Ramlibacter pinisoli: one gene and its partner. The protein of the gene in region 1 binds, or shares a complex with, the protein of each later gene. Links are inferred from orthologs where the notes say so. Each region holds a gene or a part of one and is shown on either strand. Other genes may lie near its edges.

Evidence for each region. The genes of interacting proteins can lie anywhere in the genome.
Region 2: the proteins of GON04_RS03145 (region 1) and accD are in contact, whole or in part, in a solved structure (PDB 8UXZ), measured with the Escherichia coli proteins. The link is inferred for Ramlibacter pinisoli from one-to-one orthologs.

The regions. Positions count from the first base shown.
Region 1 is NZ_WSEL01000003.1:407,435-414,792, reverse strand. Bases 2,000-4,792 are described here. They hold GON04_RS03145 (acetyl-CoA carboxylase carboxyltransferase subunit alpha), read left to right. Parts: upstream 2,000-2,803; coding sequence 2,804-3,781; downstream 3,782-4,792. Other genes in these bases: tilS (tRNA lysidine(34) synthetase TilS), read left to right, coding at 3,744-4,724; GON04_RS03150 (DNA-3-methyladenine glycosylase family protein), read left to right, coding at 2,124-2,771; cysS (cysteine--tRNA ligase), read left to right, coding at 2,000-2,124. Outside these bases: GON04_RS03160 (nuclear transport factor 2 family protein), read right to left, coding at 1-600; more of cysS, read left to right, coding at 754-1,999; GON04_RS03135 (aspartate kinase), read left to right, coding at 4,839-6,110; GON04_RS03125 (WecB/TagA/CpsF family glycosyltransferase), read left to right, coding at 6,539-7,330. UniProt on the Escherichia coli protein: Component of the acetyl coenzyme A carboxylase (ACC) complex. First, biotin carboxylase catalyzes the carboxylation of biotin on its carrier protein (BCCP) and then the CO(2) group is transferred by the carboxyltransferase to acetyl-CoA to form malonyl-CoA.
Region 2 is NZ_WSEL01000003.1:1,123,585-1,130,179, reverse strand. What follows is about bases 1,541-4,317. They hold accD (acetyl-CoA carboxylase, carboxyltransferase subunit beta), read right to left. Parts: upstream 3,477-4,317; coding sequence 2,604-3,476; downstream 1,541-2,603. Other genes in these bases: trpB (tryptophan synthase subunit beta), read right to left, coding at 4,312-4,317; trpA (tryptophan synthase subunit alpha), read right to left, coding at 3,506-4,315; GON04_RS06610 (YggT family protein), read left to right, coding at 2,060-2,599; GON04_RS06615 (LON peptidase substrate-binding domain-containing protein), read right to left, coding at 1,541-2,002. Outside these bases: GON04_RS06620 (polysaccharide biosynthesis protein), read left to right, coding at 1-1,359; more of GON04_RS06615, read right to left, coding at 1,370-1,540; more of trpB, read right to left, coding at 4,318-5,577; GON04_RS06590 (phosphoribosylanthranilate isomerase), read right to left, coding at 5,555-6,274; tRNA pseudouridine(38-40) synthase TruA, read right to left, coding at 6,271-6,595.

The DNA of each region.
Region 1 (7,358 bases):
CGACTTGGCCGTCGTGGTCGAGGCGGCCGGGACCGGCGCGGCGGCGGCCGGCGTCGCGGGACGCCCGCCCTTGGCAGGCGCGGGGGCGAACAGTTCGCGGATCAGCGCGAGCTTGGGCTGGACCGCCGTGTTGGCGGCGTCGAGCTGCAGCGCCTTGCTGTAGGCCTGGCTGGCCAGCTTGGCGTAGACGTCGCCGAGGTTCTCGTGCGCGGTGGCGTAGCTCGGGTTGGTGCGGATCGCCATCTCGAGGGCGGCCCTGGCCTTGTCGAACTGGCTCTGGCCCGCGTAGAGCACCGCAAGGTTGTTGTACGGCTCGGGCAGCTCGGGGTAGTCCTCGGTGAGCTTGAGGAAGCTGGCGATGGCGTCGTTGGTGCGGCCCGACTCGGTGAGGATGACGCCGCGCAGGAAGCGCATCTGCGGATCGCGCGGCTTGCCGGCCAGGTACTGGTCGGACCTGGCCAGCGCCTCGGCCGTCTTGCCCGAACGCAGCAGCTGGTTGACGTCGGAATAATCGTCGGCATGTGCGAGGCCGGAGACCAGCGCCGCGGCCAGGGCCAGCAGTCGGAGCGTGTGCGGGAAGGTGGGGCGGGCGTGCGACATGGGAGGCCTCGAGAATGCGCGTCAGGCGTGCCCGGCGGGCTATATACTGCGGCCGATTGTAGCCGGGCACCTCGACAAGAAACCCGGTCCCCGTCCCCCGAGAAGCCACCTCTGCGAGCGCCGGACACCGCCGCCGCGCCCCCCACACACGTCATGAGCCTGCGCATCTACAACACACTGACGCGGGCGCTGGAGGACTTCGTTCCCCTCGAGCCCGGCCACGTGCGGATGTACGTCTGCGGCATCACCGTGTACGACCTCTGCCACGTGGGCCACGCCCGCGCCAACGTGGCGTTCGACATCGTCCAGCGCTGGCTGCGCACGCGTGGCCTGCGCGTCACGTTCGTGCGCAACATCACCGACATCGACGACAAGATCATCCGCCGGGCGGTCGAGAACGGCGAGCCGGTGCGCGCTCTCACCCGCCGCATGATCGACGAGATGTACCGCGACTTCGATGCCCTGGGCATCGAACGGCCGACGCACGATCCGCGCGCCACCGACTACGTGCCGCAGATGCTGGACATCGTGCGCAAGCTCGAGGGCAAGGGGCTGGCGTACCGCAGTGGCGGCGACGTCAACTACGCCGTGCGGCGCTTTCCCGGCTACGGCAAGCTGTCGGGCAAGTCGCTCGACGAGCTGCATGCCGGCGAGCGGGTGGCGGTGCTCGAGGGCAAGGACGACCCGCTCGACTTCGTGCTGTGGAAGGCCGCCAAGCCCACCGAGCCGGCCGACGCCCAGTGGCCCAGCGAATACGGCGCCGGGCGGCCGGGCTGGCACATCGAATGCTCGGCGATGGCCTGCAGCCTGCTGGGCGACACCTTCGACATCCACGGCGGCGGCGCCGACCTGACCTTCCCGCACCACGAGAACGAGATCGCGCAGAGCGAGGGCGCCAATGGCGTGCCGCTGGCGCGCTTCTGGATGCACAACGGCTTCGTGAACATCGACAACGAGAAGATGTCGAAGTCGCTGGGCAACTTCTTCACGGTGCGTGACGTCCTGCGCAAGTTCGATGCGCAGACGCTGCGCTTCTTCATCGTCCGCACCCATTACCGCAGCCCGCTGAACTACAGCGACGCCCACCTCGAGGACGCGCGCGGCGCGTTGCGCCGCCTGTACACGGCGCTGGACGCCGTGCCGCCGGCAGCGGTCGAGATCGACTGGTCGGCACCGCATGCGGCCCGGTTCCGCGCGGCGATGAACAACGACTTCGCCACGCCCGAGGCAGTGGCCGTGCTGTTCGAGCTGGCTGCCGAGGTCAACCGCTCGAAGTCGCCGCAGGCGGCCGGGCTGCTCAAGGCCCTCGGCGCCACGCTGGGCATCCTGCAGGGTGACCCGCGCGCCTACCTGCGCGGCGGCACGACGGTCGACGAGGCCCACATCCAGCAGCAGATCGCCGCCCGCGCCGCCGCCAAGCAGGCCAGGGACTTCGCCGCCGCCGACCGCATCCGCGCCGAGCTGCTGGCCCAGGGCATCGTGCTGAAGGATTCGCCGACCGGCACCACCTGGGAGGCGTCCTGATGTCGGACGCCGTCGGCTCCCCGGTCGAATTCGTCAAGCCCGACTACTGGCCCGAGGCCTGCCGGCACCTGGCGCGCAAGGACCGGGTCCTCAAGCGCCTGATCCCGCAGTTCGGTGACGCCTGCCTGCAGTCGCGCGGCGACGCGTTCACCACGCTGGCGCGCAGCATCGTGGGCCAGCAGATCTCGGTGAAGGCGGCGCAGAGCGTCTGGGACCGTTTCGCACGGCTGCCGCGCCGGATGACGCCGGCCAACGTGCTCAAGCTCAAGGTCGACGACATGCGACAGGCCGGCCTGTCGGCGCGCAAGATCGAATACCTGGTCGACCTGGCCCTGCATTTCGATTCGGGCGCGATCCACGCCAATGCCTGGCCCGGGATGGACGACGAGGCCATCATCGCCGAGCTGGTCGGCATCCGCGGCATCGGCCGCTGGACTGCCGAGATGTTCCTCATCTTCCACATGATGCGGCCCAACGTCCTGCCGCTGGACGACGCGGGCCTCATCACCGGCATCAGCCGCAACTATTTCTCGGGCGACCCGGTCAGCCGCAGCGAGGCCCGCGAGGTGGCCGCCGCCTGGCAGCCCTACTGCAGCGTGGCGACTTGGTATATTTGGCGGTCGCTCGACCCGCTGCCCGTCTACTGACCAGCAGCCCCGCACCACAAGGAGCCAACGCCTTGGCCAAGAAGACATTCCTGGATTTCGAGCAGCCCATCGCCGAACTCGAGACCAAGATCGACGAGCTGCGCTACGTCCAGTCCGAATCCGCCGTCGACATCTCGGAAGAGATCGACCAGCTCTCCAAGAAGAGCCAGCAGCTCACCAAGGACATCTACGCGCAGCTCACGCCGTGGCAGATCACCAAGATCGCGCGCCACCCGGAGCGACCGTACACGCTCGACTACGTGGCGGAGATCTTCACCGACTTCATCGAGCTGCACGGTGACCGCCACTTCGCCGACGACCTGTCCATCGTCGGCGGCCTGGCCCGCTTCAACGGCAATCCCTGCATGGTCCTGGGCCACCAGAAGGGCCGCGACACCAAGGAGCGTGCCGCGCGCAACTTCGGCATGAGCCGGCCCGAGGGCTACCGCAAGGCGCTGCGGCTGATGAAGACGGCCGAGAAGTTCAAGCTGCCGGTGTTCACGTTCGTCGACACCCCCGGCGCCTACCCCGGCATCGACGCCGAGGAGCGCGGCCAGTCCGAGGCTATCGGCCGCAACATCTACGAGATGGCCCAGCTCGAGGTGCCCATCATCACGACCGTGATCGGCGAGGGCGGCTCCGGCGGAGCGCTGGCCATCTCGGTGGCCGACCAGGTCCTGATGCTGCAGTACTCCATCTACTCGGTCATCAGCCCCGAGGGCTGCGCCTCCATCCTCTGGAAGACATCGGAGAAGGCGCAGGACGCCGCCGATGCCATGGGCATCACCGCGCACCGCCTCAAGGCCCTGGGCCTGGTCGACAAGATCGTCAACGAGCCCGTGGGCGGCGCGCACCGCGACCACAAGCAGATGGCCGCCTTCCTCAAGCGCGGCCTCAACGACGCCTGGCGGCAGCTGGCCGACTTCAAGCCGCGCGAGCTGCTCGATCGGCGCTATGAGCGGCTGCAAAGCTATGGCCGATTCAGCGACACCAAGGCCGAGGCCCGCTGACCGGCCGGCCAACCCCGCGCTGGCGCCGCTGCAGGCGTTCGATCCCCCGTTCCCCGTCGGTGTCGCCTACAGCGGCGGCGCCGATTCCACGGCCCTGCTGCTGGCGGCGGCCGAGCGCTGGCCCGGTCGCGTGCATGCGCTCCATGTCCACCATGGCCTGCAGGCCGCGGCCGATGCGTTCGAGGCCCGCTGTGCAAGCACCTGCGCCGACGCCGGCGTGCCCCTGCACGTGCAGCGCGTCGATGCCCGCCACCAGCCTGGCGAGAGCCCGGAAGATGCCGCCCGCCGGGCACGCTATGGCGCCCTGGCACAGGCGGCGCGCCAAGCCGGAATCGGTTGCGTGCTGCTCGCCCAGCACGCCGACGACCAGGTCGAGACCGTCCTGCTGGCGCTCAGCCGCGGCGCTGGCCTGCCGGGCCTGGCGGCGATGCCGGTCGACTTCGATCGTGACGGGGTGACCTTCCTGCGCCCGCTGCTGGACACCAGTGGCGCCGCGCTGCGCGAGTGGCTGGCGGCTGCCGGTATCCCCTTCGTCGACGACCCCAGCAACGCCGACACGCGGTTCACGCGCAACCGGATCCGGCACACCGTGTTGCCCGCGATCGCCGCCGCGTTTCCCACCTGGCGCGTGACGTTCGCCCGCTCGGCCCGGCATGCGGCGCAGGCGCAGCGCCTGCTCGACGAGGTGGCCGCGCAGGACCTGGACGCGATGGACGGCTCGCCGTTGCTGGCCCGCCTGCAGGTGCTCTCGCGCGACCGCCAGGCCAACGTGCTGCGGCACTGGCTGCGCGCCTTCCACGACACCGCGGCGAGCGCGGCGCAGCTCGATGAGCTGCTCGACCAGGTGGCGGACTGCACCACCCGCGGCCATGCCGTGCGGCTGCGGGTCGGAACCGGCCACGTCCTGCGGGAGGGACCCCGGTTGCGCTTCGACCCAGCCTGAAGGGGCACGGAACGGATACGGAAGAGGTAGCCGCGCCCGGCGGCGGCTAAAATGCGCGGTTTCCCGTGCGGCCCGACCGGCAGCTTCCGGCTCGGGCTTTTCTACGCATCTTCCATGGCACTGATCGTTCACAAATACGGCGGCACGTCGATGGGCTCGACCGAGCGCATCCGCAACGTCGCCAAGCGGGTCGCCAAGTGGGCGCGCGCCGGCCACCAGATGGTGGTCGTGCCCAGCGCCATGAGCGGCGAGACCAACCGCCTTCTCGGGCTGGCCAAGGAGCTGGCGCCCGCCAAGCCCTCCGACGCCTACCTGCGCGAGCTGGACATGCTGGGCTCCACCGGCGAGCAGGTCTCGGTCGGCTTGCTGGCCATCGCGCTGCAGGCCGAAGGCGTCGAGTCCGTCAGCTACGCCGGCTGGCAGGTGCCGGTGCGCACCAACAGCGCCTACACCAAGGCCCGCATCGAGTCGATCGACGACGCCAGGGTGCGCGCCGACCTGGCCGCCGGCAAGGTGGTGGTCATCACCGGCTTCCAGGGCATGGACGACGGCGGCCACATCACCACACTGGGCCGCGGCGGCAGCGACACGTCGGCGGTGGCGGTGGCAGCGGCCATGCAGGCCGCCGAGTGCCTGATCTACACCGACGTCGACGGCGTCTACACCACCGACCCGCGCGTCGTCCCCGAGGCGCGCCGCCTCGCCACCGTGAGCTTCGAGGAGATGCTGGAGATGGCCTCCATGGGCTCCAAGGTGCTCCAGATCCGCTCGGTCGAGTTCGCCGGCAAGTACCGCGTGCCGCTGCGCGTGCTGTCGAGCTTCACCCCCTGGGACATCCCGATCGAGGAAGAGGCCAAGTCCGGCACCCTGATCACTTTCGAGGAAGACGAACAAATGGAACAAGCCGTCGTTTCCGGCATTGCCTTCAACCGTGACGAGGCCAAGGTCTCGATCCTGGGCGTGCCCGACCGGCCGGGCATCGCCTACAGCATCCTGGGCGCGGTGGCCGACGCCAACATCGAGGTCGACGTCATCATCCAGAACATCTCCAAGGACGGGAAGACCGACTTCAGCTTCACCGTGCACCGCAACGACTACGCGCGCACGATGGACCTGCTCAAGACCAAGGTGCTTCCCAGCCTGGGCACCGATCGCCTGGAGGGCGACACCCGCATCTGCAAGGTGAGCATCGTGGGCATCGGCATGCGCAGCCACGTCGGCATCGCCAGCAAGATGTTCCGGGCGCTGGCCGAGGACGGCATCAACATCCAGATGATCTCCACCAGCGAGATCAAGACCTCGGTGGTCATCGACGAGAAGTACATGGAACTGGCGGTGCGCGCGCTGCATCGCGCGTTCGACCTCGACCAGCCTGCCGCGGGCTGACGCCGGTGGTGGAACTGCCCCATCCGGCCCCGCAGAAAAGGGCAGGGCCTTGGGGCATAATCGCTCTCGCGCTGGAAACGTGACCGAGTGGCCGAAGGTGCTCCCCTGCTAAGGGAGTATGGGGTGTAGAGCCCCATCGAGGGTTCGAATCCCTCCGTTTCCGCCAGCGCAAACAGCAACGGGCCTCGCGGCCCGTTTTGCTTTTCCGGCCCCCTCGGCTGGGCCATTGACATGGCCTCCTCCTGAGCCACACAAACATGTTCTTTTTGGTTGCCGGGCCTGGCTCATCCTGTCCAAGTCCTCTCGGGTCGTAACGGCCTTGCCGCGCTCGGTGCAAGGCCGGCGTTGGCTTGCCGCCCGATGGGTCGCACGCGCATTGCTACAGGCGCAAACACCTTGAAAAGGGGGCAAGCGCCGAGCATCGCCCGATGCCCCAAAACTTCCCCCTCGTCGTGCTGTGCGGCATGGCTCTCGCCAGCGTCCGATCGGAGATGTTGCTCGACCACCTGTTCGCGAGCCTGGCGCGCGGCAAGGGCCTCTGGGTCGTCACAGCCAACCTCGATTTCCTGCGCCGCTTCGTGAAGGACCCGGCAGCGCGCCGCATCTATGCGGACGCCGACGTGCGCGTCGCCGATGGCATGCCGCTGGTGTGGGCCAGCCATCTGCAGGGCACGCCACTGCCAGAGCGGGTGGCCGGCTCCTCGCTCGTGCGGCCGCTGTGCCAGCGTGCGGCCGAGGGCGGCTGGCGCGTGTATCTCCTGGGTGGTGAGGCGGGTGCCGCGCGGGCGGCCGCCGACAAGCTCGTCGCGGAGTTCCCGACGCTGCAGATCGCCGGCCTGAGTTCACCCTGGTTCAGCGCGCGGCCCACCGACGCGGAAGTGGAGCAAGTGGCCGCGACGCTGTCCGAGGCACGGCCCGACCTGGTGCTGGTGGCCCTGGGGTCGCCCAAGCAGGAACTCGTGATCCACAAGCTGCACAAGCGGCTGCCCAATGTCTGCTGGATGGGGGTGGGGATCAGCCTGAGCTTCATCGCCGGCCACCGCAGGCGTGCGCCGCCGCTGATGCAGAAGCTCGGCCTGGAGTGGATGCACCGCCTCGTGCAGGAGCCCAAACGGTTGTTCCGCCGCTATGTGCTCGAAGACCTGCCGTTCGCGGCCGTGCTCTTTCGCCGGGCCATGGCCGACCGCCTCGATGGGGCGCGTGCGGACCGTCAACGCTGATCGGCGCTTCGGCTTCTGCCAATGAAAA
Region 2 (6,595 bases), 720 kb from region 1 along the record:
GCGGCCGATGCCCTGCGCGCCCTGAAAGGCTCGCAGCAGTGGCTGCCGGTCGGCATCCTCAGCCCGATCCCGGCCGAGGTGGGGCGCTCGATCCAGGACGTGCCGGTGGTCGGTGGCATCGACGCCATGCAGCGGGCCAGTGTCGAGGAAGAGGCGAAGACCGCGCTGGTGGCCAGCCCGCCCGGCTCGCCCGAGCGGCGCGCCGCGCTGCTCGGCGCCACCGAGGCCGGGGTGACGTTGCTCACCATGCCGCGTCCCGACGAGTGGCTCAAGACCGAGCGCAGCGGTCCGCGCAAGGTGGAACTCGAGGACCTGCTCGGCCGTGCGCCGGTCGACCTGGACGTCGGCGGCCTGGCCGACCTGCTCTCGGGCCAGGCCGTGCTGGTCACCGGCGCCGGCGGCTCCATCGGGTCGGAGCTGTGCCGGCAGATCGCCCGCTTCGGCGCGGCCAGGCTGGTGTGCGTCGACGTGTCCGAGTACGCCATCTACCAGCTCGAACAGGAACTGCGGGCCAGCCATCCGCAGATGCGCGGCCTGTACTACACCGCCAACGTGCGCGAGCCGCAGCGGCTGGAGGCGATCGCGCGCGAGCACCGGCCAGCCGTGGTGTTCCACGCCGCCGCCTACAAGCACGTGCCCCTGATGGAGCAGCTGAACGAGGTGGAGGCGCTGCGCACCAACGTGGTCGGCACGCTCAATGCGGCGCGGGTGGCGGGGCAGTGCGGCGCCCGGCGCTTCGTGATGATCTCCACCGACAAGGCGGTGAACCCGACCAACGTCATGGGGGCGAGCAAGCGGCTGGCCGAGCTGATGGTGCAGGGCGTGGCGGCCGGCTACCCGGACACGCGGTTCGTGTCGGTGCGGTTCGGCAACGTGCTGGGGTCCAGCGGTTCGGTCGTGCCGCTGTTCACGACCCAGATCGCGCAGGGCGGCCCAGTCACCGTCACGCATCCCGAGATCGTGCGCTACTTCATGACCATCCCCGAAGCCGCGCAGCTGGTGCTGCAGGCCGGGCTGATGGGCCGCTCGGGCCAGATCTTCGTGCTCGACATGGGCGAACCGGTGCGCATCGTCGAACTGGCGCGCCTGCTGATCCGCCTGTCGGGCCACACCGAGCAGGAGATCCCGATCACGTACACCGGCTTGCGGCCGGGCGAGAAGCTGTTCGAGGAACTGCTGGCGGACGACGAGACCACGGAGCCGACGCCGCACGCCAAGCTGCGGGTGGCCAAGGGCGCTGCCAGCCCGCCCGACGTGGACGCGGTGGCGCGCTGGATCGAGGAAGCCGGCCCGGCGCCCGGCGAGCGCGCCCTGCGCGAGTGGCTGCGCGCCCAGGTGCCGGAATACGCGCCGCGCTGACCGCGCCGGCTCAGGCGATCCCGGTGCGGGCGAGGACGTCGCCCACCAGTTCCAGGCGCACCAGCGGGTTGTCCAGTTCCATGAAACGCTGCTTCAGTTGCACCGGCATGGGCAGCAGCTCGCACCAGCGGTTGGCAACCCAGCCGCAATCGTCGAGACGCCAGGGCTGTTGCATCGGCAACTGCTCGGCGGCATCGGGCCGCTCGCGCAACGAGGTGTAGAGCTTCTCCAGCGCCTGGGCGATCGGCTGCAGGTCGGCCGGCACCGGCACGGCGTGGTCGGGCGCCATCTGCTCGATGTCGGCCACCCAGAGGCCGTGCTTGAGCTGCTCGCTGGTGCGGATGCGGAACCGCTGGCCGCCCTGGGCCCGCACCATCAGCAGTCCGGGGCCCGGCTGCTCGAGAGCGGCGATGGTGGCCAGCGTGCCGACCGTTGAAAAGGCCTCCGGGCCGGCACCGGGCTGCCGCACTTCGTGGCCCTGCGTGAGGGCGACGACGCCGAACGGCGCGCCGGCGCGCTGGCAACGCTGGATCATGTCGAGGTAGCGGACCTCGAAGACGCGCAGCGGCAGCACGCCGCCCGGGAAGAGGACCGTGCCGAGCGGGAACAGCGGCAGCGATTGCAGGGTGAGGGCGGAGGCCAAGCGACGATCCGGGAAGTGACGCCGGTATGATCCCACGAGCAAGACTCGGCCGTGGCCATGGGCACTCAAATCCTTTCCTTCCTGCTCGACGTGGTGGCCGGCCTCCTGGGCGGTGCGTGTCTGTTGCGGCTGTACATGCAGCGCCAGAAGGTGCCGTTCGGCAACCCGATCGGCCGCTTCGTGTTCGCCCTCACCGACTGGATCGTGCTGCCGCTGCGCCGGGTGCTGCCCCCGGTCGCACGCTGGGACACGGCGAGCCTGGTGGCCGCCTACCTGATCGAACTGGTGCAGTACCTGATCCTGTGGGCCGTGATCGGCTTCGCGCTGGAGTCGGTGTTCCTGCTGGCGCTGGTCGGGCTGGTGCGGCTGATCCTCTCGGCGCTGACGGCGCTGGTGCTGGTCTACGCCATCCTGTCCTGGGTGCAGAGCGATTCGCTGATGACGGACCTGATCGACCGCCTGGTGGCGCCGCTGCTGCGGCCGTTCCGCCGCGTGATCCCGCTGGTGGGCGGCATCGACCTGTCGCCGCTGGCCCTGCTGGTGCTGCTGCAGGTGCTGTCGATGGTGCTCACCGCTTTGGTCGGGCGGGGCTTCTAGCGGGTCAGATCACCGCGTCGGCGGGCTGGCGCTGCAGCATGGCCAGCAGGTGCGCGACGCGGGTGCGCAGCTCGCGCCGGTCGCAGATGAAGTCGACCGCGCCCTTCTGCTGCAGGAACTCGGCGCGCTGGAAGCCTTCGGGCAGCGTGACGCGCACGGTGGACTCGATGACGCGCGGGCCGGCAAAGCCGATCAGCGCCTTGGGCTCGGCGATGACCACGTCGCCGACGAAGGCGAAACCGGCGCTCACGCCGCCCATGGTGGGATCGGTCAGGACGCTGACGTAGGGCAGGCCCTTCTTCGCCAGCCGCGTCAGGGCGGCATTGGTCTTGGCCATCTGCATCAGCGACAGCAGCCCCTCCTGCATGCGCGCACCACCGGTGGCGGTGAAGCACAGGAACGGCACCTTCTGCTCGATGGCGCTCTCGACGCCGCGCACGAAGCGCTCGCCGACCACGCTGCCCATGCTGCCGCCCATGAAGTCGAATTCGAAGGCCGCCGCCACCAGGCTGATGCCCTGGACGGCGCCGCCCATGACGACCAGGGCATCGGTTTCGCCGGTGTTCTCGAGCGCTTCCTTCAGCCGCTCGGGATAGCGGCGGCTGTCCTTGAACTTCAGCGCGTCGACCGGCAGCACCTCCTGGCCGATCTCCCAGCGGCCTTCGGCGTCCAGGAACGTGTTGAGCCGCGGGCGCGCGCCGATGCGGTGGTGGTGGCTGCAGGTGGGACAGACGTTGAGGTTGTGCTCGAGGTCGGTCTTGTACAGCACCGTCTCGCAGCTGGGGCACTTGACCCACAGGCCCTCGGGCACGCTGCGGCGCTCGGCCGGGTCGGTCGGTTGGATCTTGGGGGGCAGCAGTTTTTCGAGCCAGCTCATGGGGATGGTGCTCCGGGGAAAGCGGGATTCTAGGCGTCGAGCGCCTGGCGGATGCCGCGCAGGAACGTGGCAGCCTCGGCGGCCACCCGGTCGCGCGGCTGGCCCTCGATGAGTTGCAGCAGCCGGGTGCCGATCACCACGGCGTCGGCCACGCGGCCGATGGCACGCGCCGTCTCGGCGTCGCGGATGCCGAAACCCACGCCGACCGGCACCTGCACGTGCTCGCGGATGCGCGGCAGCATCTGCTCGACTGCGCCGGTGTCCAGGTGGCCGGCACCCGTCACGCCCTTGAGCGACACGTAGTAGACGTAGCCGCTGGCGATGCGCGCCACCTGCTGCATGCGCCGCGCGGTCGAGGTGGGCGCCAGCAGGAAGATGAGGTCCAGGCCGGCCGCCTTCAGCTGGGCGGCGAAGTCCTCGCACTCCTCGGGCGGGTAGTCGACGATCAGGACGCCGTCGACGCCGGCCGCGGCCGCGTCGCGGATGAAGGATCCGGGCCCGTGGCGCAGGTCGTAGCGCTCCACCGGGTTGGCGTAGCCCATGAGCACGACCGGCGTGGCTGCATCGCGCTCGCGGAAGGTCCGCACCATGGCCAGCACCTGCGCCGTGCCGATGCCCAGCGCCAGCGCCTGTTCGCCGGCCTTCTGGATGACGGGACCGTCGGCCATGGGGTCCGAGAACGGCACGCCCAGCTCGATCACGTCGGCGCCGGCCGCCACCATGGCGTGCATCAGCTCGGGCGTGATGTCGGCGTAGGGATAGCCGGCCGTGACATAGGGAATGAGCGCCTTGCGCCCGGCCTGCCGCAGGCGCGAGAAGGTGGCGGCGATGCGGCTCATCGCTGCACCTCGACCTTCTGTTCGCCACCCTTGACCGATTGCCCGCGGCAGCTCGGCCGGCAGTAGAAGTCGGCCTTGCCCAGGTCGGCCACGGTGCCGATGTCCTTGTCGCCCCGGCCCGAGAGGTTGACCAGGATGCTGCGGTCCTTGCCCAGCGTCGGGGCCAGTTTCATGGCGTAGGCCACTGCATGGCTGGACTCCAGCGCGGGAATGATGCCCTCGGTGCGGCACAGGTAGTGGAAGGCGTCCAGCGCTTCCTTGTCGGTGATGCCGACGTATTCGGCGCGCCCGATGTCCTTGAGCCAGGCGTGCTCGGGGCCGACGCCGGGGTAGTCGAGGCCGGCGCTGATGCTGTGCGTCTCGGTGATCTGGCCGTCCTCGTCCTGCAGGATGTAGGTGCGGTTGCCGTGCAGCACGCCGGGGCTGCCGCGCTGCAGTGACGCCGAGTGCTTGCCGCTCTCCAGGCCTTCGCCGGCCGCCTCGACGCCGATCAGGCGCGTGCCCTCGTGCGGGATGTAGGGGTGGAAGATGCCCATCGCGTTGCTGCCGCCGCCCACGCAGGCGATCACGGCATCGGGCTGGCGGCCGGTCATCGCGGGCATCTGCTGGAGGCACTCGTTGCCGATGACGCTCTGGAAGTCGCGCACCATCATCGGGTAGGGGTGCGGGCCGGCCACGGTGCCGATGATGTAGAACGTGTTCTCCACGTTGGTCACCCAGTCGCGCATGGCCTCGTTGAGGGCGTCCTTGAGCGTGCGGCTGCCCGACTCGACCGGCACTACCTTGGCGCCCAGCAGGTGCATGCGGTAGACGTTGGGGCTCTGGCGCTTGACGTCTTCGCTGCCCATGTACACCACGCACTCCAGGCCGTAGCGCGCGCAGATGGTGGCCGTGGCCACGCCGTGCTGGCCGGCGCCGGTCTCGGCGATGACGCGCGGCTTGCCCATGCGGCGCGCCAGCATCGCCTGGCCGATGACGTTGTTGATCTTGTGCGCGCCGGTGTGGTTGAGGTCCTCGCGCTTGAGGTAGATCTGCGCGCCGCCCATCTCGCGGCTCATGCGGTCGGCGTGGTAGACCGGCGAGGGCCGGCCGACGAAGTGCGCCAGCTCGGACCTGAATTCGGCCAGGAACTCGGGATCGTTCTGGTAGCGCGCGTAGGCCTCGCGCAGCTGGTCGATGGCGTGGGTCAGTGTCTCACTGACGAAGCTGCCGCCGTAGGGGCCGAAATGGCCGGCTGGGTCAGGTTGCTGATAGGAGGGCATCGGTGGACCTTGCAAGGAGAGCGTCGGCGGCGCGCACGGCCGCGACGAACTGATGGATCTTGTCGGGGTCCTTCACGCCCTTGGCGCGCTCGACCCCGGAACTCACATCAACGGCCAGCGTCCTGCAACGCGGCCGCACCTGCACGATGCCATCGGTCACGTTTGCAGGCGTCAACCCACCAGACAAGACGAGGTGAGCGTTGACGCTTGGTGGAAGACGTGACCAATCGAAGGCCTTGCCGCCGCCGCCGTAGCCCTCGACATGCGCGTCGAGGAGAACGGCCCGGGCTTGTTCGTGACGGGCAGCAAATTCTACCAAGTCGAAGGTGGCGGCCCCGTCGAGCGGGATGCGCGCGGCGCGCATCCACGGGCGCCCGGCGGCGGCCAGCGCGCACTGCTCGGGTGACTCGTCGCCGTGGAACTGGAGCATGGCCGCGGGCACGGCCGCGCAGGCCGCGGCGACCGCGGCCGCGCTCTCGTTGACGAACAGCAGCACCGGCGTGACGAAGGGCGGCAGGCGGGCGGCCAGCTCGGCCGCACGCCCGGCGGTCACATGGCGCGGGCTCGGCGGGTACAGCACGAACCCGACCGCGTCGGCGCCGGCCTGGACGGCGGTGTCGACGTCCTGCTCACGGGTGAGCCCGCAGATCTTAATGCGGGTCCGCTGGCTCGGCTGGGAATGTGGCGCTGGGCTCATGGCAGCCAATCATAGGCAGGGGTGCGCTGCGGCAGGCCCCAGCGGGCGTCGTACACCGGCCCCAGGAAGTACAGGCCGTCGGGCGGGAAGGTCGGTGCGGCCGCGTCCCGGTCGCGCGCCGCCAGCACCTGGTCGATCCACTGCGGCGGCTGCAGGCCCTGGCCCACCAGCAGCAGGCACCCCATGATGTTGCGGATCATGTGGTGCAGGAAGGCGTCGGCCTCGAAATCGAAGCGCCAGTAGGCGCCGCGCCGCGAGATGCCGATGTGGCGCATGGTCTTGACCGGCGAGCGGGCCTGGCAGGCCGACGCACGGAACGAG